DNA from 3 places in the Rhizobium sp. TBD182 genome. Region 1 is predicted to be linked to each of the others. Evidence: predicted binding sites of a transcription regulator. Region 1 holds the regulator's gene; each other region holds the start of a gene.

The links. Region 1 encodes PhoB, which activates phosphate uptake and scavenging genes when phosphate is short. Its sites were predicted from a motif close to TGTCATNNANCTGTCAT; they were not measured.
Region 2: a site for PhoB is predicted at 3,541-3,557, ahead of T18_RS03195 (esterase-like activity of phytase family protein). Genes of this name have one in related genera too.
Region 3: a site for PhoB is predicted at 1,696-1,712, ahead of phnC (phosphonate ABC transporter ATP-binding protein). Genes of this name have one in related genera too.

What each region holds. Positions count from the first base shown of each region.
Region 1 covers NZ_BDLN01000001.1:1,404,458-1,411,403, reverse strand. The annotation lists gene pstB (phosphate ABC transporter ATP-binding protein PstB) at 1-73, shown strand, start outside; gene phoU (phosphate signaling complex protein PhoU) at 172-897, shown strand; gene phoB (phosphate regulon transcriptional regulator PhoB) at 929-1,612, shown strand; gene T18_RS07070 (GcrA family cell cycle regulator) at 1,912-2,445, opposite strand; gene T18_RS07065 (aspartate aminotransferase family protein) at 2,876-4,078, shown strand; gene argF (ornithine carbamoyltransferase) at 4,133-5,050, shown strand; gene T18_RS07055 (Hsp33 family molecular chaperone) at 5,274-6,263, shown strand; gene apaG (Co2+/Mg2+ efflux protein ApaG) at 6,302-6,694, opposite strand; gene T18_RS07045 (O-succinylhomoserine sulfhydrylase) at 6,930-6,946, opposite strand, start outside.
Region 2 covers NZ_BDLN01000001.1:628,971-635,916, forward strand. The annotation lists tRNA gene T18_RS03180 (tRNA-Asp) at 29-105, opposite strand; gene T18_RS27470 (hypothetical protein) at 195-326, opposite strand; tRNA gene T18_RS03190 (tRNA-Val) at 553-628, shown strand; gene T18_RS26940 (hypothetical protein) at 940-1,080, shown strand; gene T18_RS03195 (esterase-like activity of phytase family protein) at 1,289-3,487, opposite strand; gene hupB (DNA-binding protein HupB) at 3,846-4,121, opposite strand; gene lon (endopeptidase La) at 4,410-6,827, opposite strand.
Region 3 covers NZ_BDLN01000001.1:1,644,788-1,651,733, reverse strand. The annotation lists gene phnD (phosphonate ABC transporter substrate-binding protein) at 1-691, opposite strand, end outside; gene phnC (phosphonate ABC transporter ATP-binding protein) at 777-1,637, opposite strand; gene T18_RS08280 (DapH/DapD/GlmU-related protein) at 1,875-2,492, opposite strand; gene phnL (phosphonate C-P lyase system protein PhnL) at 2,489-3,196, opposite strand; gene phnK (phosphonate C-P lyase system protein PhnK) at 3,201-3,977, opposite strand; gene T18_RS08265 (alpha-D-ribose 1-methylphosphonate 5-phosphate C-P-lyase PhnJ) at 3,974-4,876, opposite strand; gene T18_RS08260 (carbon-phosphorus lyase complex subunit PhnI) at 5,010-6,119, opposite strand; gene phnH (phosphonate C-P lyase system protein PhnH) at 6,121-6,729, opposite strand; gene phnG (phosphonate C-P lyase system protein PhnG) at 6,729-6,946, opposite strand, start outside.

The DNA.
Region 1 (6,946 bases):
CGAAACCGACAAGATGTTCACCAATCCGGACGACCAGCGCACGCAGGACTACATCATGGGCCGCTTCGGCTGATCCCCGGCCGGTGCTTTATCGTAACCGTACAAGACTGGTGCCTCTGCCGTGCCCCGCTGTTGGGCACGCGCATGCAGGCCAAGCCGGAGGAATAGACCATGACACAGACAACGACCCATTCGCATATCCTGTCTGCCTATGACGACGAACTGAAGTTTCTGACGCGCCGCATCGCCGAAATGGGCGGTCTTGCCGAGCAGATGTGCGGTGACGCCGTGCGCGCACTCGTCAATTCCGATGCTGCGCTTGCGCAGAAAGTCATTTCGGACGATACCATTCTCGACCATGCTGAGCGCGAAATTGGCGACAAGGCGATTGTAACCATCGCCAAGCGTCAGCCGATGGCGGCAGACCTTCGCGAGATCATCGGCACCCTGCGTATCGCAGCCGATCTCGAACGCGTCGGCGATCTTGGCAAGAACACGGCCAAGCGCGTTATCGCTGTCGCCGGCACCGGCGTTCCGCGCAAGCTCGCCCGCGGCATCGAGCATCTGTCCGACCTGGCGCTGGTGCAGCTCAAGGAAGTCCTCGACGTCTATTCCACGCGTTCCGCCGAAAAGGCCAATGCGATCCGTGAACGCGACGAGGAAATCGATGCCATGTACACGTCGCTCTTCCGGGAGCTTCTGACCTACATGATGGAAGACCCGCGCAACATCACCACCTGCACGCATCTTCTGTTCTGCGCCAAGAACATCGAGCGTATCGGCGATCATGCGACGAATATCGCAGAGACGATCTATTACATGACCACCGGCAGCCAGCCGGAGGGCGAGCGTCCGAAGGACGACAGTTCCAACACGCTTGGTTCGGTGACCGAGTAACAGACAAGCAGAAGCTTGCGGAGTTCAGCATATGGTGCCCAAGATTGCAGTTGTGGAAGACGAGGAAGCGTTGAGCGTCCTGCTTCGTTACAATCTCGAGGCTGAGGGATACGACGTCGACACGATACCCCGTGGCGATGAGGCGGAAATCAGGCTGCAGGAGCGCATTCCGGATCTTCTCATCCTGGACTGGATGTTGCCCGGTGTCTCCGGTATCGAACTGTGCCGGCGCTTGAGAATGCGGCCGGAAACAGAACGCCTGCCCATCATCATGCTGACGGCGCGTGGCGAAGAGAGCGAACGGGTTCGCGGTCTCGCTACGGGCGCTGACGATTATGTCGTCAAGCCGTTCTCGACGCCGGAACTCATGGCCCGGGTCAAGGCCATGTTGCGTCGGGCCCGTCCCGAGGTTCTGTCGTCGGTGCTCAAATGCGGCGATATCGAACTGGACCGCGAGACCCATCGCGTTCACCGCAAAAGCCGCGAAGTGCGCCTCGGCCCGACGGAATTCCGCTTGCTGGAATTCCTGATGACGTCGCCGGGTCGGGTGTTTTCCCGCTCGCAATTGCTGGATGGCGTCTGGGGTCACGATATCTATGTCGACGAGCGCACTGTCGATGTGCATGTCGGACGTCTGCGCAAGGCCCTGAATTTCTCGCACATGCAGGATGTCATCCGCACGGTGCGTGGTGCGGGATATTCGATGGAAGCCTGAGCGAAGCGGAACCAGATAGTTTCGCTGGCGAAGTAGTGCACCAAAAAATCAGGAAGCCCGAAATCTGAAACGATTTCGGGCTTTTTCTATATGAGTATCCGCCAAACTCGATGCCATTGTCCGTTTTGACCGGAGAAGATCGGCAGCGCGTTGAAATCCGGATTGAGGGGTCACGCCCAATAGTAAGGGGAAAGGGTGCGGCCTGCCATCAAGCCGCCCAGAAAGCCGCTTTATTTTTGTCATAAAAAAACGGGCCCGAAGGCCCGTAATTTTTGAGTGCTGAATGCGTGCCGCAACACTCAAGCCTTGCGGCGCTCGCTCACCGGCTGGTAGGCGAGTTTCGCATGGAACTTGCAATAGGGCGAAGATTCCAGCGCTTCACAACCGCAGAAATGGAAGTCGTCCTTCAGCGGATCGCCAACCGGCCATTTGCAGGTGCGCTCGGTCAGTTCCGTCAGCGTCAGGCGACGGGAAATCGGCGTGACAACGTTCTTGGAAGGAACGTAATCGAGAACCTGCGCGGTCTCGATATCGATCTCCTCGTGCAGCGCCGTTGCCGCGTTCGAACGGGTGAGGATGCGCGCCGGTGCCGCGTTGACGCGACCTGCGAAAGTCGTCGCACGCGATGCAGGGGCAGCGGTGCGCTTCGGCGCGGAGCGTGCCGAAGTCACTGGACCGCCAGCCTTGACGCGTCCCGGCAGATTGAGACGATGGACCTTGCCTATCACGGCATTACGGCTGACGCCGCCCAGCTGCGCTGCAATCTGGCTGGCGCTAAGGCCCTCGGACCACAATTTCTTGAGCTTTTCGACTCGTTCGTCTGTCCAGTTCATGCCGCTTCTCCGCTTGTCGCGTGTATTTTCGGCAGAATCCCTCTCCGTCTCGCGCGCATGCCGCAAGCGTGGTTTCCGCCTGATTTTCGGTGACTAGTTCCGCCGCAATGCAGTCTAGTAATTAGCGATTAACCTAGTGCCAGCCCGACTCCGTGGCAAGAGTCGCGGGAATCATCTGGAATCGATTTTCCGGTTTTCCCCAACTTGCTGGCGTATTGAGTCTGAAAGGCAACACCTTGGGGCTGGCCCGCCGCCGCATACTAGTGCTTGAGAAGCCCGGGAAACGCTGACTTTTGTTGACATCGGCAAACGAAGTGACAATAGTGCCCCTGCCGCCGCAAGGCGGCATTTTGATTTTCAGGCGAGGGATAACCCCGCAAGCCTATTGACAACAGTTTGACAGCGCATCTGCGCAAGGAGTGATACAGCCATGGCCGAAGCCGGCGCGCCATTGTTTGATACGTTTTCAAGAGCCCCCCTGCGCTTCGAGCGCGGTGAGGGTGTATGGCTGTTCACGGAAAGCGGCGAGCGATATCTGGATTTTGCGGCCGGTGTTGCTGTCAACTCGCTGGGCCACGCCCATCCTCACCTCGTTGATGCGATCAAGACGCAGGCCGAGAAGGTCTGGCACGTCTCGAACCTTTATGAAGTACCGGGACAGGAAAAACTCGCCAGGCGCCTGACGGAAGCGACTTTCGCGGACAAGGTATTCTTCACAAATTCAGGCGCGGAAGCCCTGGAATGCGCCATCAAGACCGCCCGCCGTTATCACTATACCAAGGGCCATCCGGAGAAGTTCCGCATCGTGTCCTTCGAAGGCGCTTTCCATGGCCGTACACTGGCGACGATCGCCGCGGGTGGCCAGCAGAAATACCTCGAAGGTTTCGGTCCCAAGGTCGAAGGTTTCGATCAGGTTCCGTTCGGTGATGTCGATGCCCTCAAGGCCGTCATCACGGCTGAGACTGCAGCACTTCTGATCGAGCCCATCCAGGGCGAGGGCGGCATTCGCTCGCCCAGCAAGGAATTCCTGCAAATCCTGCGCGGATTGTGCGACGAGCACGGCCTGCTGCTGATTTTCGATGAGGTCCAGACGGGTGTCGGCCGCACAGGCAAGCTGTTTGCTTATGAACATACCGGTGTTGCGCCCGATATCATGGCGGTCGCCAAGGGTATCGGTGGCGGTTTCCCGCTCGGCGCATGCCTTGCCACGGCAGATGCCGCTTCCGGCATGACGGCGGGCGTACATGGCACCACCTACGGCGGCAACCCGCTGGCCATGGCAGTCGGCAATGCCGTGCTTGACGTCGTTCTCTCCGAAGGTTTTCTCGAGAAGGTCCGTGACGTCGCGCTGGTCTTCCGGCAGGGTCTGGCCTCGCTCAAGGACCGTTATCCTGACGTGATCGAGGAAATTCGCGGCGAAGGTCTGCTTCTGGGCATCAAGGCGAAGATTCCTTCGGGCGAATTGTTGCAGGCCATGCGCGCAGAGCATCTGCTTGGCGTGCCTGCGGGCGACAATGTCATCCGTCTTCTGCCGCCGCTCGTCACCACGGCGGAAGAGGCCCGTGAGGGTCTTGCACGTATCGACGCGGCTGCCGCTTCCCTGACGGTTGCGAAACAGGCAAAAAGCGCCTGAAAAAATCAAGAGCGGGCCTCTCTTCAGGGGCTCGCAAGCATGGGACAGATTAGAATGGGTTCACCAAAACATTTTCTGGACCTCTCGGCCGTCGGGTCGGAGGATCTGCGGACAATTCTTGATGATGCGCGCACGCGCAAGATTGCCACCAAAACCGGCACGGCGGAAAAGCCGCTTGCCGGCAAGATGCTGGCAATGATTTTCGAAAAACCGTCCACACGCACCCGCGTCTCCTTCGATGTCGGCATGCGCCAACTCGGCGGTGAGACCCTTTTCCTGTCGGGCACGGAAATGCAGCTGGGCCGCGCGGAAACGATTGGCGATACGGCCAAGGTGCTGTCGCGCTATGTCGATGCCATCATGATCCGCACCACGGATCACTCGCGTCTGCTCGAGCTTGCCGAACACGCAACCGTGCCTGTTATCAATGGCCTGACGGACGACACGCATCCCTGCCAGATCATGGCGGATATATTGACGTTCGAGGAACATCGCGGCCCGGTCAAGGGCAAGACCATTGCCTGGACGGGTGACGGCAATAATGTGCTGCATTCGTTCGTGGAAGGCTCCGCCCGTTTCGGTTACCGCATGGCGATGGCAGTCCCGATGGGTTCGGAACCGCACGACAAGTTCCTGAACTGGGCACGCAACAATGGTGGCGAAATCTCGCTGTACCACGATGCCGACAAGGCAGTGGCGGGCGCTGATTGCGTCGTCACCGATACCTGGGTGTCCATGAACCAGGAACACAAGGCGCGCGGCCACAATATCTTCCAGCCTTATCAGGTCAATGAAGCGCTGATGGCGAAGGCCAACAAGGAAGCGCTGTTCATGCACTGCCTGCCGGCGCATCGCGGCGAGGAAGTAACGGATGCAGTGATCGACGGGCCGCAATCGGTGGTCTTCGACGAGGCGGAAAACCGGCTCCATGCGCAGAAGTCCATTATTGCATGGTGCATGGGCGTCATCTGACCGCTATCGGCCGGGTGCTTGAACTCGGCGATGCACATTCCCATCTGTGGGGCTTCGAAGACGCTCGTCGGCTTTTCGCTGGCGGGCCACCTCACGGTTTGCACGATTTTCCCCGGAGGCGGTTTCGCTTCCCGGATCTCTGTGCGACAAGCTGAAAAAGTACATTTTAAAAGCCGGACTTTTGGACGGTAGCGGCGCAACGGCTGCGCCAGGGAGTTATGACATGGCAGATGTAACGGTTGAACTGGACAATCTCGATTTAGCTGGCGACGACAAGGTTGTGCCCTTTCAGGTCGAAGGTCTGGACGTGCGCGGTCGCGCCGTACAGGTCGGGCCGCTGTTGAATGCCATCCTCGAACGTCACGAATATCCCGAGATTGTCGCCCGCCTGCTCGCGGAAGCAACGGTTCTGACGGCGCTGATCGGCACATCCCTGAAATTTTCCGGCAAGCTTACTGTGCAGACCAAGGGCGACGGCCCGGTTGACCTTCTGGTGGCGGATTTCACCGCGCCCGAGAGCATGCGTGCTTATGCCCGTTTCGATGAGGAGCGGCTGGCGGAAGCTGTTGCTGCGGGGCAAACCTCGCCCGAACAACTGCTCGGAACCGGCATTCTGGCCTTCACCATCGATCAGGGCGTCGGCATGCAGCCTTATCAGGGCATCGTGCCGCTGGACGGTTCTTCGCTGGAAGAAATCGCCGGGGTTTATTTCCGTCAATCGGAACAGCTTCCCACCCGCGTGCGCCTCGGCGTTGCCCAGTTCTTCGACCGTGACGGCGAAGGCAAGCCGCGCCATAGCTGGCGTGCAGGCGGCGTGATTGCCCAGTTCCTGCCGCAGGCGCCCGAGCGTTTGCGCATGCGCGATCTCCATGGCGGTGACGGCGACGAGGGCGATTATGAAGTGGCGGAGGACGATGCCTGGACAGAGGCAGTGTCGCTGCTGAATACGGTGGATACCGACGAGCTGACCGATCCGCAGGTGCCAGTGGAGCGTCTGCTTTACAGGCTTTTCCACGAGAGCGGCGTGCGCATCTACGATCCGCAGGTCATTTTCGACCGTTGCAGCTGTTCACGGGACAAGATTAAGGGTGTGCTGTCCGGTTTCACCGCTGAAGAGATCAAGGCGAGTGAGGAAGACGGTGCGATTGCCGTGACGTGCGAGTTCTGCTCCACGACCTATCGTTACGATGTCAGCGAGTTTGAAAACGTCTGACGAGGAGAGCCGCGCTTGTGAATGGCGCGGCTTTTTTGTCAGTTCAGCACCCGCAACAGGCCGGGTGAATCCAGTGAAAAGGCGGGGATGGTGACGTTGAACACCTCGCCTTTGTCCGTTTCCATTTCATAGTGGCCAAACATAAGGCCTGACGGCGTATCCAGCGGGCAGCCGGATGAATATTCGTAACTGTCGCCGGGGTTCAGATGCGGTTTTTCGCCGACGACACCCGGCCCGTAGACCTCATCCACCTGTCCGTTCTGGTCGGTGATGTGCCAATAGCGGTTGACGAGTGTTATCGGAACATCGGAATTGTTCGAGATCACGACTTTATAGCCCCAGACGTAACGATCGTCATCCGGGTCGGACTGCTCCTCGAGATAATACGGATCGACCGTTACCTCGATATCCCTTGTCAGAGCACGATACATACGCGCCACACCTCGATATTTTCCCTGCTGCCATCATCCTACACTACAGGTTCTGGCTATCGTCAAGAAAATGAATGACTTGACGACCACGCGCATCTTCTGTTGCGCCGTTTTTTCACCGTTAGGGATAACGGTAAAGGTAAATATTGGTTGCCAGACGCGGGCTTTCACCCACGCGGGATGTGTGCCATGGCCCGACGGGAAGTCGGGCCATGGCGGTATGTCGACTGAATCCTTAAACTGAAACGGCCG
Region 2 (6,946 bases), 780 kb from region 1:
TCGTCTGCGTTTTTTCCGAGGAACAGGATGGCGCGAGTGACGGGGCTCGAACCCGCGACCTCCGGCGTGACAGGCCGGCACTCTAACCAACTGAGCTACACCCGCTTATCCTGACCGACAAGACCTTAGTCTCGCCGTACGAACAAGCCTCGGCTGTTCGTTGAGCGGCTAACTACGGCGTTCGTGCGGGGGTGTCAAGCAGGTTTCACGACAAAAGAATAAGCTTCTTCATTTTGATCGGAAAAAACTGAAAGGCCTTTGACCGGCATTGCAGCGAATGCCTTGTTTTCCGGGCTTTTCCCAACAAAAACAAAAAACTTGTCCACAGCCGGGGCGTCCGTAACGCGATTCCAGCATACCGCCAAAGGTAACGGCCGGGCGTTGTTTTTATCGAAAAGCCCGCAGTTCCCGGCTTTTTGCCGATCACCTCTGCCAATGGGCAAAGCTGTCCGGAAAAAAAACAAAAAAACTTCACAAAAGCCCTTGCGGTTTTTTTCCGATCCGAATACATCACGGCCACCGACGCGGCAGACACGATCTGCAAGACGCGAAGGGCGATTAGCTCAGTTGGTAGAGCGCCTCGTTTACACCGAGGATGTCGGGAGTTCGAGTCTCTCATCGCCCACCATTTTCCAGCTTCTTCAGAACTTGTGCGTTACCAGGCCGAAGCTCTTTCGGATGTCGGTGCGTTCCGCCGTAAACCTCCGGCATCGGGAATCACGGGCCCTGCCCCCGATTCTGTAGACGGCCGCGGCCTTGGGCTGGTGAAGCGGCTTTTCCGGCGTGAGTCTATGCCAGATCGGCACTCCTGTTTCACATTCATACAGGCCGGCTCCAATAGGTGTGCCACCCCGCAACATCCCGAAAAATAAGCAGATTCAGACTTTTTAAAGAGATTTCATGCATTGTTTTCGAGCCGTTTCATGATGAACGGTATAAATGATGGATGAAACCATGTCGGTCGACGCGTTTGTAACACTCGCGCTTATTGCGCTGCCTGTTTATATTTTTTTCCGCTGGGTCCAGCAGGACTCGGAAAAAGACAGCACTCCCAAAAGCAAGAATTCCATGGGGCGGTGATCTCTAGCGATCTGGTCCACTGCACATTCATGGAAGTCCTCCGGATAACACCCTCGATTATGCGATAGCGACGCGACCATGCCGGTTTTAACGGCTGGTATGCGACTCATCGTGGGGAATCGGCATTTCCAAAATCGGGGTTTCTTCCGCCGCACAAAAAAGCCGGGCTATGCCCGGCTTTTCTCATTTGCGATTCTATTCTGCCCGATCAGTTGATCGCCTTCAGATCGACGGTAAAGAACAGCGTTTCGCCGGAAGATCCGTCGACGCCGTCATTGTCAGTGACGACATAGGCCGTTCCTGCCTTGTCGAAGGTGAAGCCTTCCAGCTTGTCAACGGTATAGCCATTCGTCTGGGCCTTGAGGTCCGGCAGGAAATCATGTGCTTCCTGCTTGGCCACCAGCGGCAGTTCGCCACCGATCTTGCCCGGCTTCAGGTCAGCGATCGCGACGCGGTAAAGCTTCTTGATCTTTGCCTTGTCACCGACCTGATTGTCGCGCTCGACGATATAGACATAGTCGCCCTGTGCGGTGATTTCAGAAAGGCCGACCCAGCCTGCCTCGGTCTTGTCGAGCGGGTAACGCACGGCGCCCCATTCCTTGGACTTCGGATTGTAGGAGACGAGCTTGACGAAACCCTTCTCGTCCGTGCCCCACTCGCGCTGTACGGCCATCCACAGCGTCGCGTCGTCGCCCTTGCCGATCATGGTCACGCCTTCGAAACCGAAACGGGTTTCGCCAGCCAGCAGTTCCTTCGGCAGAGCGATCTCAGCCTTGATCTCGCCCTTGGCGCTGACATTGTAGAGTGCGTGGGGCACGAGCTTGGCACTGTCACCTTCCGAGGCCAGCCAGAAGCCGCCCTTACCGTCAAGCGTAATGCCTTCGATGTCGAGTTTCTGGGCTGCGATACCGTCGCGCTTGATGCGCAGGGCGCTGGTTATGGTGGCGGGCTTCTTCGTTGCGTCGATGGTGTAGATCGACGGCTGGTTTCCATAGACCGAGTCGGACACGGCATAGAGGATGCCAGGCTTTTCAGCATCGCCCACCAGACCGGAGAGAGCGCCCCAGCCGATCGGTGCGCCATCCACGGTGGCGGAAGCGAGCTGCGGGTAGGCAATCTGGCCTTCTGCGCGTTCATAGATCATGACATGCGAGCGAGCGCCGCCATCTTCGACGAGATCGGCTTCGTTGGCAGTGACGAGAAGATTGCGCGACGGAATGGCGACGGCGCCTTCAGGCGAAATGCCCGAGGGCAGAAGCTGGACCAGTTCCGGTGTGCCGCCCGTATCCTTGTAGACCGCAGCGAGAGACGCGCGCTCGGCAAGAACGAAGAAGTACTTCTGGCCATCGAAGGTTGCCGCCTCCAGACCTTCCGGCTCGATGCCCTTGGCCTTGGAGCGCTTTTCCGGATAGTGGCCGATGCTGGCGGCAGCGTGCTCAAGGGTGGCACCGGCTTCATAAAGAAGCTTGCCGGTCTTGTCGAAAATGGTGAAGCCGCGCGCGCCGCCCTGCCAGTCACCCTCATTGGCGATGACTATGCGGTCATTGTCCAGCCACTTCACGGCATCTGGCTCACGCTTGCGGCCTTCCTGCTTGTCGGTGAACTTGATCTGGCCGTCCGTCTTCGTGTCGACGCCTTCCAGATCAACCGTGCCGGCGGAGAAATGCGTCTTTACCGTACCGGTCTTGCCGTCGATGATGACGATGTGGTTGTTTTCCTGCAGTGTGAGCGCGATCTCGCCATTGGCATTGATCGAGACGAATTCCGGCTCCGGATCTTCCGGGGAGATTTCGGCAAGGCCGGTCACGTCGATCTTCTTCAGCGTCGCGCAGTCAGCAACGCCGTTTTTCAGACCGACCGTCACCAGGTAACCGGCGGGCATCTGTGGCAGGGCGCCTTCGTTCACCTCCTCATCGCGTTCGTTCTCGATCGCGATGGCGGCGAAGGTCTTGTCCGGGGAAATTGCGACAGAATCTGGCTGGCCGCCGAGATCGCAGCTCGCTTCGATCTTCTTGGTGGCGATATCGACCGTCACCAGCTTTCCGGACGGCTTGGCGCGGTTTTCGGACGTGTTGACACCGGCCAGAACCTTGGCGCCAGCAACGGCAACCGAGGTCGGTTCGCCTTCCAGCAGCAACGCGCCGCCAGCCTTGGGTGCCTTGGCGTCGGTGATGTCAACGAATCCAATGCCGCCAAGCGGGCTGTCCGAATAGATCAGCGTCTTACCGTCTTCGCTGGCGGTTACGATTTCAGCTGAAGTGACGGTCTTCGCGTCCTTGTCCGCTGGCAGGTTCTTTACGACCGGGAAAGATGCGATGCGGTTGAAAACCGGCTCGGCAGCAGCCGGAAAGGCCGCGGACGTGAGCAGAGCAGCAGTCAAAGCCATCTGAGAAAGTCGGAACGCCATTATAAATCCCCCTTGGATCCAAAAAAACACCCTATGGCTTCTGCGTCAGAGACATGACAGCGGCATGACATTTCCTGTCGGAGGAATCAAAAAGCCCGACCATGAAGGCCGGGCTTTCCTGTTCGTGCGCACATTCCGCGTATCAGAGCGCCGTGTGACCGGATGGAGGCTACACAGGCGCGCTCTCCTACTTTCAAGTACATCTTGCCGGTTCGAAAAAAGGACTATCCGAAAAAGCATTTCGAAAAGCCGCCCGGTTTACGTGCTGGCATGATGGCGTCAGGGCGTCAAAACATGTTTCCTCGTGAACCTGAAAAGCCGCCCGCCCGCCGCCGGACGTCACGGCCTTTCGGAAACCTTACGAGTTGACGGCGTCCTTCAGGCCCTTGCCTGCGGAAAACTTCGGTACGTTGCGAGCCGGGATATCGACTTCAGCACCCGTGGAAGGGTTACGACCCTTGGAGGCTTCACGACGGCTTACGGAGAAGCTGCCGAAGCCAGCGAGACGGATGTCGCCACCGCTCTTCAGTTCGTTCTGTACGGTTTCGAATACGGCATCAACAGCGGAAGCAGCATCTGCCTTCGTGAGACCAGCCTTTTCGGCAACAGCAGAGACGAGCTCGTTCTTGTTCATGTTTCCACCCCTTTCAATGGTTTGAAACGACTCAAATTAAGCCGGCGCAGAATACGTCTGTATCCGCGCGCAGCAACTCAAAAGCGCTGGAATCGCCTGAAAAACAAGGGGTCTGCGGGGTTTTTCACAAAAAAGGCCGACATTTCTGCCGGCCTTTCCCTTAAACGTGCCAATTTCGCACCAGTTCTGCGAGCATCAAAGAAGCATCGCGCCTTTCGGCATCTAACACATTGAATCTACGCACAGGTGTCGCGAAAACCGATTCTGGCTTTCACAACGACGTGGCAATCAATGTGCGATCGTCTGTCCGCCCTCGTCGACACCGTCGACAGTTGCGATAACAGGCGTTTCGATGCTGCCGTCCCACTCGATTGGCTCGGGCATGCGAAGCAGCGCGTGCTTGATGACCTCACCCATGCGAGAAACCGGGATGATCTCCATCTCGTTCTTCACATTATCAGGAATATCCGCCAGGTCCTTGGCGTTTTCTTCCGGGATGAGCACCTTCTTGATGCCGCCGCGAAGCGCCGCAAGCAGCTTTTCCTTCAGGCCGCCGATCGGCAGCACGCGACCACGAAGCGTGATCTCACCCGTCATCGCCACATCCTTGGAGACCGGGATACCGGTCATGATAGAGACGATGGCGGTTGCCATGGCAACACCGGCAGACGGTCCGTCCTTCGGGGTAGCCCCTTCCGGAACGTGAACGTGGATATCGCTCTTGTCGAAACGCGGCGGTTCGATGCCGAAGTCCACGGCGCGCGAGCGGACATAAGATGCCGCTGCCGAAATGGATTCCTTCATCACTTCCTTGAGGTTGCCGGTGACCGTCATGCGGCCCTTGCCCGGCATCATCACGCCTTCGATGGTGAGCAACTCACCGCCGACTTCCGTCCATGCCAGACCGGTGACGACACCAACCTGATCCTCACGCTCGGCTTCACCGTGGCGGAACCGCGGAACGCCCAGATAATCCGGGACATTGGCTGCGGTGACTTCCACGGACTTGACCTTGCCCTTGATGATCTCGGTCACGGCCTTTCGTGCAAGCTTCATCAGCTCGCGCTCGAAGCTGCGCACGCCCGCCTCGCGAGTGTACTGCTGGATCACGATCATCAGAGCGTCGTCGCTGACCGAGAACTCTTCCGGACGCAGGGCATGTTCCTTGATCGCCTTCGGCAGCAGGTGACGCTTGGCGATTTCGCGCTTTTCGTCCTCCGTGTAACCGGCGATGCGGATCACTTCCATACGGTCCATCAGGGGACCTGGAATGTTCAGCGTGTTGGCCGTGGTCACGAACATCACGTCGGACAGGTCGTATTCCACTTCAAGATAGTGGTCCATGAAGGTGGAGTTCTGTTCCGGATCGAGCACCTCCAGCAGTGCGGAAGACGGATCGCCCCGGAAATCCATGCCCATCTTGTCGATCTCGTCGAGCAGGAAGAGCGGATTGGACTTCTTGGCCTTCTTCATCGACTGAACGATCTTGCCCGGCATGGAGCCGATATAGGTACGGCGGTGACCGCGGATTTCCGCCTCGTCACGCACACCACCCAGCGCCATACGCACATATTCGCGGCCGGTCGCCTTGGCGATCGACTTGGCGAGCGAAGTCTTGCCGACGCCGGGAGGACCGACGAGGCACAGGATCGGGCCACGGATCTTCGAAGCGCGAGCCTGCACGGCCAGATATTCAACGATGCGTTCCTTGACCTTGTCCAGACCGAAATGATCCTGATCGAGGACCGCCTCGGCGCTGTTGAGATCAACCTTGACCTTCGACTTCTTGCCCCAGGGCAGGCTGAGCAGCCAGTCCAGATAGTTGCGCACGACAGTCGCTTCCGCAGACATCGGGCTCATCTGGCGAAGCTTCTTCATTTCCGCCTCGGCCTTATCCTTGGCCTCCTTGGAAAGCTTGGTCTTGGCAATGCGCTCTTCCAGTTCGGCCATCTCGTCACGGCCATCCTCGCCGTCGCCGAGCTCCTTCTGGATCGCCTTCATCTGTTCGTTCAGATAATATTCGCGCTGCGTCTTCTCCATCTGGCGCTTGACGCGCGAGCGGATACGCTTCTCGACCTGAAGCACGGAAATTTCGCCTTCCATGAAGCCGAGCGCTTTTTCAAGCCGCTGCTTCACGCTGACGGTTTCCAGCATTTCCTGCTTTTCGGTGATCTTGATCGACAGGTGCGAAGCAACAGTGTCGGCCAGCTTCGAATAATCGTCGATCTGGCCGGCAGCGCCGACAACCTCGGGCGAAATCTTCTTGTTGAGCTTCACATAGCTCTCGAACTCCGAAACGACGGAACGCGACAGCGCCTCGATCTCAACCGGGTCTTCCGCAGGCTCCTGCAGCGGCGTTGCAGACGCTTCGTAGAAATCTTCGCGGTCGGTATAGGCCTCGATCTGGGCGCGGCCCTTGCCTTCCACAAGCACCTTCACGGTGCCGTCGGGCAGCTTCAGCAGCTGGAGAACGTTAGCGACCGTGCCGACCTTGTGGATGGCTTCCGGGGACGGATCGTCATCGCTGGCGTTGATCTGGGTAACAAGCATGATCTGCTTTTCCGAGCCCATGACCTCTTCGAGAGCGCGAATGGATTTTTCCCGCCCGACGAACAGGGGAACGATCATATGCGGGAAAACGACAATGTCGCGCAGGGGAAGTACCGGATAGATACCGCCGGATGCCGCAGACGTGATGTTCGTCATATCATTTCCTTTCATGGTCCCTTTCAGGACACTTTGCCTGACGTCTTGGGGCGTCCGGCATATTCATTTCTCGAGACTGAAAGTGGAGTTTCGGAACGCCGATTTCAAGTCACCGGAAG
Region 3 (6,946 bases), 240 kb from region 1:
TCCAGACCTGAACGATATCGTCCATGTCGAGGTTGCCCTTCTTGACCATCTGGTGAAGGTTGCCGCCGGAGTAGCCTTCTTCCCACTTGCCGACGCCCGAACCGAATGTCGTGCCGACGTCGAACTTTTTGTCGAGAACGGCGAGAACGAGGTTCTCATGGCCGCCGCCGAAGCCGGTTTCGGAGAAATATTCCTTGACCGGAACGCCGGTTTCCTTCGGGATCGATACGTTCGGGACGAGGAAGCCCGAGGTGGAGTCAGGGTCGGCGAAGCCGATCTTCTTGCCCTTGGCGTCAGCCAGAGACTTGATGCCGCTGTCCTTGCGGGCAACCATGATCGTGTAGTAGCCGCTGGAACCGTCAGAGCCGGTATAGGTCAGGATCGGATCGACGGCCTTGGGATCGGCAATGGCGATCTTGGCGTAGGAAGAAGCGCCCATGGATGCAATGTCGATGGTGCCGCCGAGCAGGCCCTGGATAACGCCGTTATAGTCCGGCGACGGGAAAACCTGAACTTCGGAAACGCCGGTTGCAGCCTTGAGGCCATCGGCAACGCACTTCGTGTTGCGGATCTGGTCGGCTTCATTTTCCGAACCGTCGAGGCCGATACGCAGGACCTTGACGTCCTGAGCCATGGCCGAACCGGCCAGAACGCCAAGGGCGACTGCCGAAAGAAGGATTTTCTTCAACATGGACTTTCTCCTGTTTCCCGGCGAGCCGGAGTTTGTTGTGAAGTATCGGCCCTTGACGCGGGCGCAAACGATGCTGAGCGGTTCCTCAGAGCCCGGCGAGAGCCAGCGGTTCGGGACCGGCAGATTGCTGAACCGGACGCGCGGCAAGCTGCGCGCCGGGAATATTGATGCTGGTCGAGGTCATGGTCTCGTCGATGCCGGCGCCGTGTGAATCCGTGCCGTAAATCTCCGTGACCGCCGCAGCCGTCAGTTCGGCGGGTGTTCCGTCGAAAACGACTCGACCCTGCGACATGCCGATAATGCGTTCGCAATAATTGCGCGCCGTATCCAGCGTATGCAGATTGGTGATGACGGTGATGCCTTCACGCTCGTTGATGTCGCGCAGGGCGTCCATGACGATCTTGGCGTTCAGGGGATCGAGAGAGGCGATCGGCTCGTCGGCGAGAACCATCTTCGGAGACTGCATTAGTGCCCGGGCGATAGCGACGCGCTGCTGCTGGCCGCCGGAAAGCGTGCCCGCCGCCTGCATGGCTACGTGCTCGATGCCGAGCCGCTCGAGGGCGGCAATCGCCATCAGGCGCTCTTCATCCGTGAAGATGTTGAACAGGCTGAGCACGGTCGAACGGTGGTTCAGGCGGCCGAGCATGACATTGGTGAGCACGTCGAGACGCGGCACCAGATTGAACTGCTGGAAGATCATCGCGCAGTCGCGCTGCCAGTTGCGCAGGGCGGCACCCTTCAACGAAGAGACTTCCGTGTCGTTGAAATGAATGGAACCCGAGGAGGGATCGACGAGGCGGTTGATCATTCGCAGCAGCGTTGACTTTCCTGCGCCAGAACGTCCAATCACGCCAACCATCTGGCCTTGCGGAATTTCCACATTCACGGAATCGACCGCAGTGTGGTTGCCGAAACGGCGCGTGACTTGCTTCAGGTGAAAGCTCATTTCCCCGTCCAATCTTCTTCTGATGGGGTTCGACCTAACAGCGGTGCGTGAAGCGTGAATGTCAGTTTGATGAAGAAAATATTACAGAATGCGCAGATAAGGCGTGCGCGTGGTCGCCTGCGAACCTTTTAGTAGTCGTGCCACCGGATTGAGGCCGGCGGGTGTCTCGCAGACATGGTTAGAGAGACCCCGGAGCACGACCCCCGGAATCTGCAGTTTCTTCGGTGTGGCGCGATTTTACCCGGCGTATTTCGCCACGAAATCCTCGGCGGCGAGGGTGCGGAAATCGTCCAGTGCGCCGCGCAGCGTTGCGTGGTCCCAGTCCCACCATTTGAGATCGTCCATGCGCTGGCCAAGGTCCGCCGGGAAGCGGTTCCTGATCAGCCGGGCGGGTACGCCGCCGACGATGGTATAGGGCGCAACGTCTTTCGACACGACCGCACCGGCCCCGATTACCGCACCGTTTCCGATTGTGACGCCAGGCAGGATGGTCGCGCCATGGCCAATCCAGACATCGTGGCCGATCACCACGCGCTTGGCGCGGCGGGCGGCGAAGAAGTCATTTTCATCTTCGGCGTCGTCCCAATAATTGCGGGCACGGTAGGTGAAATGGTGAAGTGTGGCGCGCGACATCGGATGATTGGTCGCGTTGATGCGGACGGATGCGGCGATGTTGACGAATTTGCCGATGGTGGCGCACCAGATCGCACCGTCCTGCATGACATAGGAATAGTCGCCCATCTCCACTTCCTCGATGCGGCAGCGTTCCGAAATTTCGGTATAGCGGCCGATCGATGAATTGGTGACGCGGGCACTTTCGTGGACAACAGGTTCGAGACCGACCTTCACACTCATGCCGCTGCCTTCCGGGGGGAGAATTGCGAGACATCCAGAACGCGATCGGCCACGGCTTCCCGCACTTCCTCGTCATGGAAAATACCGAGCAAGGCCGTCCCTTTGCACTTCTTTTCCGCGATCATCTCCACGACCACCCGTCGGTTGGCGGCATCCAGGGATGCGGTCGGTTCATCGAGAAGCAGGATCGCGTGATCGGTGATGAAACCGCGTGCGATGTTGACGCGCTGCTGCTCGCCGCCGGAAAAGGTTGCTGGCGGCAGCGACCACAATTCCCGCGGCAGGTTGAGTTTCGAAAGCAGAACGGCTGCCTGCTCGCGGGCCTCTTCCGCGGCAACCTTGCGCGCAAAAAGCGGCTCGGCGACGACGTCGATCGCCGGAACGCGCGGCACGGTGCGCAGAAACTGGCTGACATACCCGATGGTGCGATGGCGAATCTCGAGGATGGTGCGCGGCGAGGCGCTGCCCATGTCGATGACCTGATCCTCGTGGCGGATGAGGATTTGGCCGCTGTCGATGGCATAATTGCCATAGAGCATTTTCAGGATCGAGCTTTTGCCGATGCCGGACGGGCCGCCGAGCACGACACATTCTCCGCCGGACACGGAGAAACTGACATCGCGGACAACAGGCAGTTCGATGCCATCGCGAAGATGCATGGTGAAGCTTTTGAAGACTTCCGAAACGATAAGGGGTGTCGGCATGGCGTCAAACCTGCAAAATGGAGGAAACAAGCAATTGCGTGTAGGGTTCGCGCGGATCATCCAGCACCCGGTCTGTCAGACCGTGTTCGATGACGTCACCACCCTTCATCACCATCATGCGATGGGAAAGCAGCCGCGCGACCGCCAGATCATGGGTGACGACGATAACGGCGAGGCCGAGATCGTTGACGAGACCACGCACGAGATCGAGCAGGCGTGCCTGCACCGAAACATCGAGGCCGCCGGTCGGTTCGTCCATGAAGACGAGTCGTGGTGAGGTCACCAGGTTGCGGGCAATCTGCAGACGCTGACGCATGCCGCCGGAAAAGGCGCGAGGCTGGTCGTCAATGCGGTCGGTGCCGATTTCCACCCGTTCCAGCCACTCGCTGGCTGATTGCCGGATATTGCCGTAATGCCGGTTACCGACAGCCATAAGCCGCTCGCCGACATTGGCGCCGGCCGAAACCGCCATGCGCAGTCCATCCGCTGGGTTCTGGTGCACGAAACCCCAGTCTGTCCGCATCAGGAAACGCCGTTCGGCCTCGCCCATATGATAGAGGTCTCGCACCGAGCCATCGCGCATGCGATATTCCACGCTGCCAGCCGTCGGCACGAGCCGTGTGGAAATGCAGTTGAGAAGCGTGGTCTTGCCGGAGCCGGATTCACCGACGATTGCCAGAACCTCGCCCGGATAAAGCTCGAAGGAGACGTTGCGGCAACCGGCGCGGTCGCCGTAATATTTCGAAACGTCCCTGACTTTCAGAAGCGGTGCGTCGCTCATTCTGCGGCCTCCTTCACATCCGCCAGCAAATGGCCCTTGTGGCCATGGGCGCGGCGGTCTTCGCAATGGTCGGTGTCGGAGCAGACGAACATCCGCCCGCCCTTGTCGTCCAGCACCACCTCGTCCAGATAGACATTCTCCCCGCCGCACAGCGCGCAGGGCTTGTCGAAGCTCTGGATTTCAAACGGATGGTCCTCGAAATCCAGGCTGACGACATCCGTGTAGGGTGGCACGGCATAGATGCGCTTTTCGCGCCCGGCCCCGAACAATTGCAGGGCGTCCGACAGGTGCATTTTCGGATTGTCGAACTTCGGGGTTGGCGAGGGGTCCATCACATAGCGCCCCGCAACCTTCACCGGATAGGCATAGGTGGTGGAGATACGGCCGTTGCGGGCGATGTCCTCATAAAGCTTGACGTGCATCAGACCGTATTCCTCCAGCGCATGCATGACGCGGGTTTCGGTCTCACGCGGCTCGAGGAACCGCAAGGGTTCAGGAATGGGAACCTGATAGACAAGCACCTGCCCCGAATGCAGTTCTTCTTCGGGAATGCGGTGCCGCGTCTGGATGATGGTTGCATCCTTGGTGCGGGTGGTGACGGCGACATCAGCGACCTTCTGGAAGAAGGCGCGGATGGAAACGGCGTTGGTGGTGTCGTCGGCGCCCTGGTCGATAACCTTCAGGACATCGTCTGGACCGAGGATGGCGGCGGTCACCTGCACGCCGCCGGTGCCCCAGCCGTAAGGCATGGGCATTTCACGGGAAGCGAAGGGAACCTGATAACCGGGAATGGCAATTGCCTTCAGGATCGCCCGGCGGATCATCCGCTTGGTCTGTTCGTCCAGATAGGCGAAGTTGTAGGCAGCCAGCCCGTCGTCGAATGAAACTTCTTTAAGCATTGCGCGTTAACCTTGCGAAAAAAGGAGTACAAGCTCATGGAGATTGGAATTCTTGCAGCCGTGTTCTTTGCCGCTTTTGCAGCATTGACCGTCTTTTGCGCCTATTGGTTCGGCGAGCAGCACAGTCGCTGATTTATTCGGCGGCATCGCTCATCCATTCCCCGGCATCGGTGTCGGTCGCGTCGAAATCGGCGCGCATTTTGCGCACCAGGCCCAGTTCGGCCTGAAAATCCACGTAGTGCGGCAATTTCAGATGTTCGACAAAGCCCGTCGCCTGCACATTGTCGGCGTGCGAGATGACGAATTCCTCGTCCTGCGCCGGGGCAACCACATCCTCACCGAATTCAGCGGCGCGTAGCGCCCGGTCGACCAGTGACATGGCCATCGCCTTGCGCTCGCTCTGGCCGAACACCAGACCGTAACCGCGGGTGAATTGCGGAGGTGCCTTGGCAGAACCCTTGAACTGGTTGACCATCTGGCATTCGGTGACCTTGATGTCTCCGAGCGAGACAGCAAAACCGAGCTCCGGCACATCCAGTTCGACCTCCACCTCGCCGATTCGGATTTCACCGACGAACGGGTGTGTGCGGCCGTAACCGCGCTGCGTCGAATAGGCGAGCGCCAGAAGAAAGCCCTCGTCGCCGCGTGCAAGCGATTGCAGGCGCAGGTCGCGCGCCATCGGAAACTCTATCGGTTCGCGTGTCAGATCGCCGGCAACATGGTCGTCCGGCATGTCGCCGTCACTTTCGATCAAGCCTTCTTCGGCGAGAATGTCGGATACGCGCATGACGTATTCTGTCTCGCCTTCACGGATGGCAGGGATCTCGACAGCTCCGTCCTCCAGCAGCGAGGGATCGAGCAGGCGGTGGGTGTAATCGAAGGTCGGTCCCAGCAATTGCCCGCCCGGCAAATCCTTGTAGGTCGCCGAAACGCGCCGTTGGACCGTCATCTTCGCAGTATCCACGGGAACAGAATAGCCGAAACGGGGCAGGGTCGTGCGGTAGGCGCGCAGCAGGAAAATCGCTTCTATCATGTCGCCGCGAGACTGCTTGACGGCAAGGGCGGCCAGCGACTGGTCGTAAAGCGAAGCCTCCGCCATGACCCGGTCAACGGCGAGCGAAAGCTGCGAAACGATCTGCGCCACCGTCATGGCGGGCAGGTCGCGGTCTCCGCGCCGCTTGTCTGCCAGAAGCCGGTGGGCGTTGGCGATGGCGGTTTCCCCGCCTTTGACAGCAACATACATCTTATGCCTCCACGGGTTGAATGCGCGTCGTGCGTGGCAGGCAGACGAATTTGTCGCCAGCCGTCAGGATGATGTCGATGCCGCGCGGGAAGATGGCGTTGTTTTCCGCCCATAGCCTCGGGAATATGTCCGGCAGGCCGAATGGGCTAATGATGTTGATATGGCGGATGCCGGGGCCGGACAGCAGCAGTTCCCGTCCGCCGTCAAGATCGGGCAATTCGATGATGACCGTCGTGGAACGGTCGGGGTATTCCTGACTGCCCTGGGCAAAGAGACCGAAGGAGGCAATTGCGCTTCCCGCCTCAATGACGGCGAAATGCGCCGCGCTTTTTTCCTCTGTTGTAACCGCCCCGGTGTGAAATCCGATCCATCCCGGCACCGTGGTTTTGCGTAGCGCGCCGCTCAGCCAGACCGGCGTGTCATGGTCGCAAAGTGCAAGAAGAACGGCGCCGCTGGCCGCACCAAGCGGCAGCGGCGGGGCAACTGTTGTTTCAATCGTTTGCGCTGTGCCTGGCCGGGCCATGCCGTCCATGAGCTTCTTGAAGATTCGCTGTGAATCGAAAACGGCGTCGGAAAAACCGCCCGTCAATGCTTCGGCTTTCACGCCCATCAATCCTCTCCTCGAACCATGGTGAAGAAATCCACACGAGTTGCAGCTGTTTCTTTCGTTTTCCGATCTTTCTCCTCGGCCAGTCTTTTTTCGACCGGTGAAAGAAGCTCGGTCTCGATGAAGCCGCGTGTCGGGTTTTCCTGCCAGAGCGCATCGAAAACCGCAGCGTACCAGACCTTCTTGCGACCGGTGCCGAGCACATGCGCATGGCCGACGG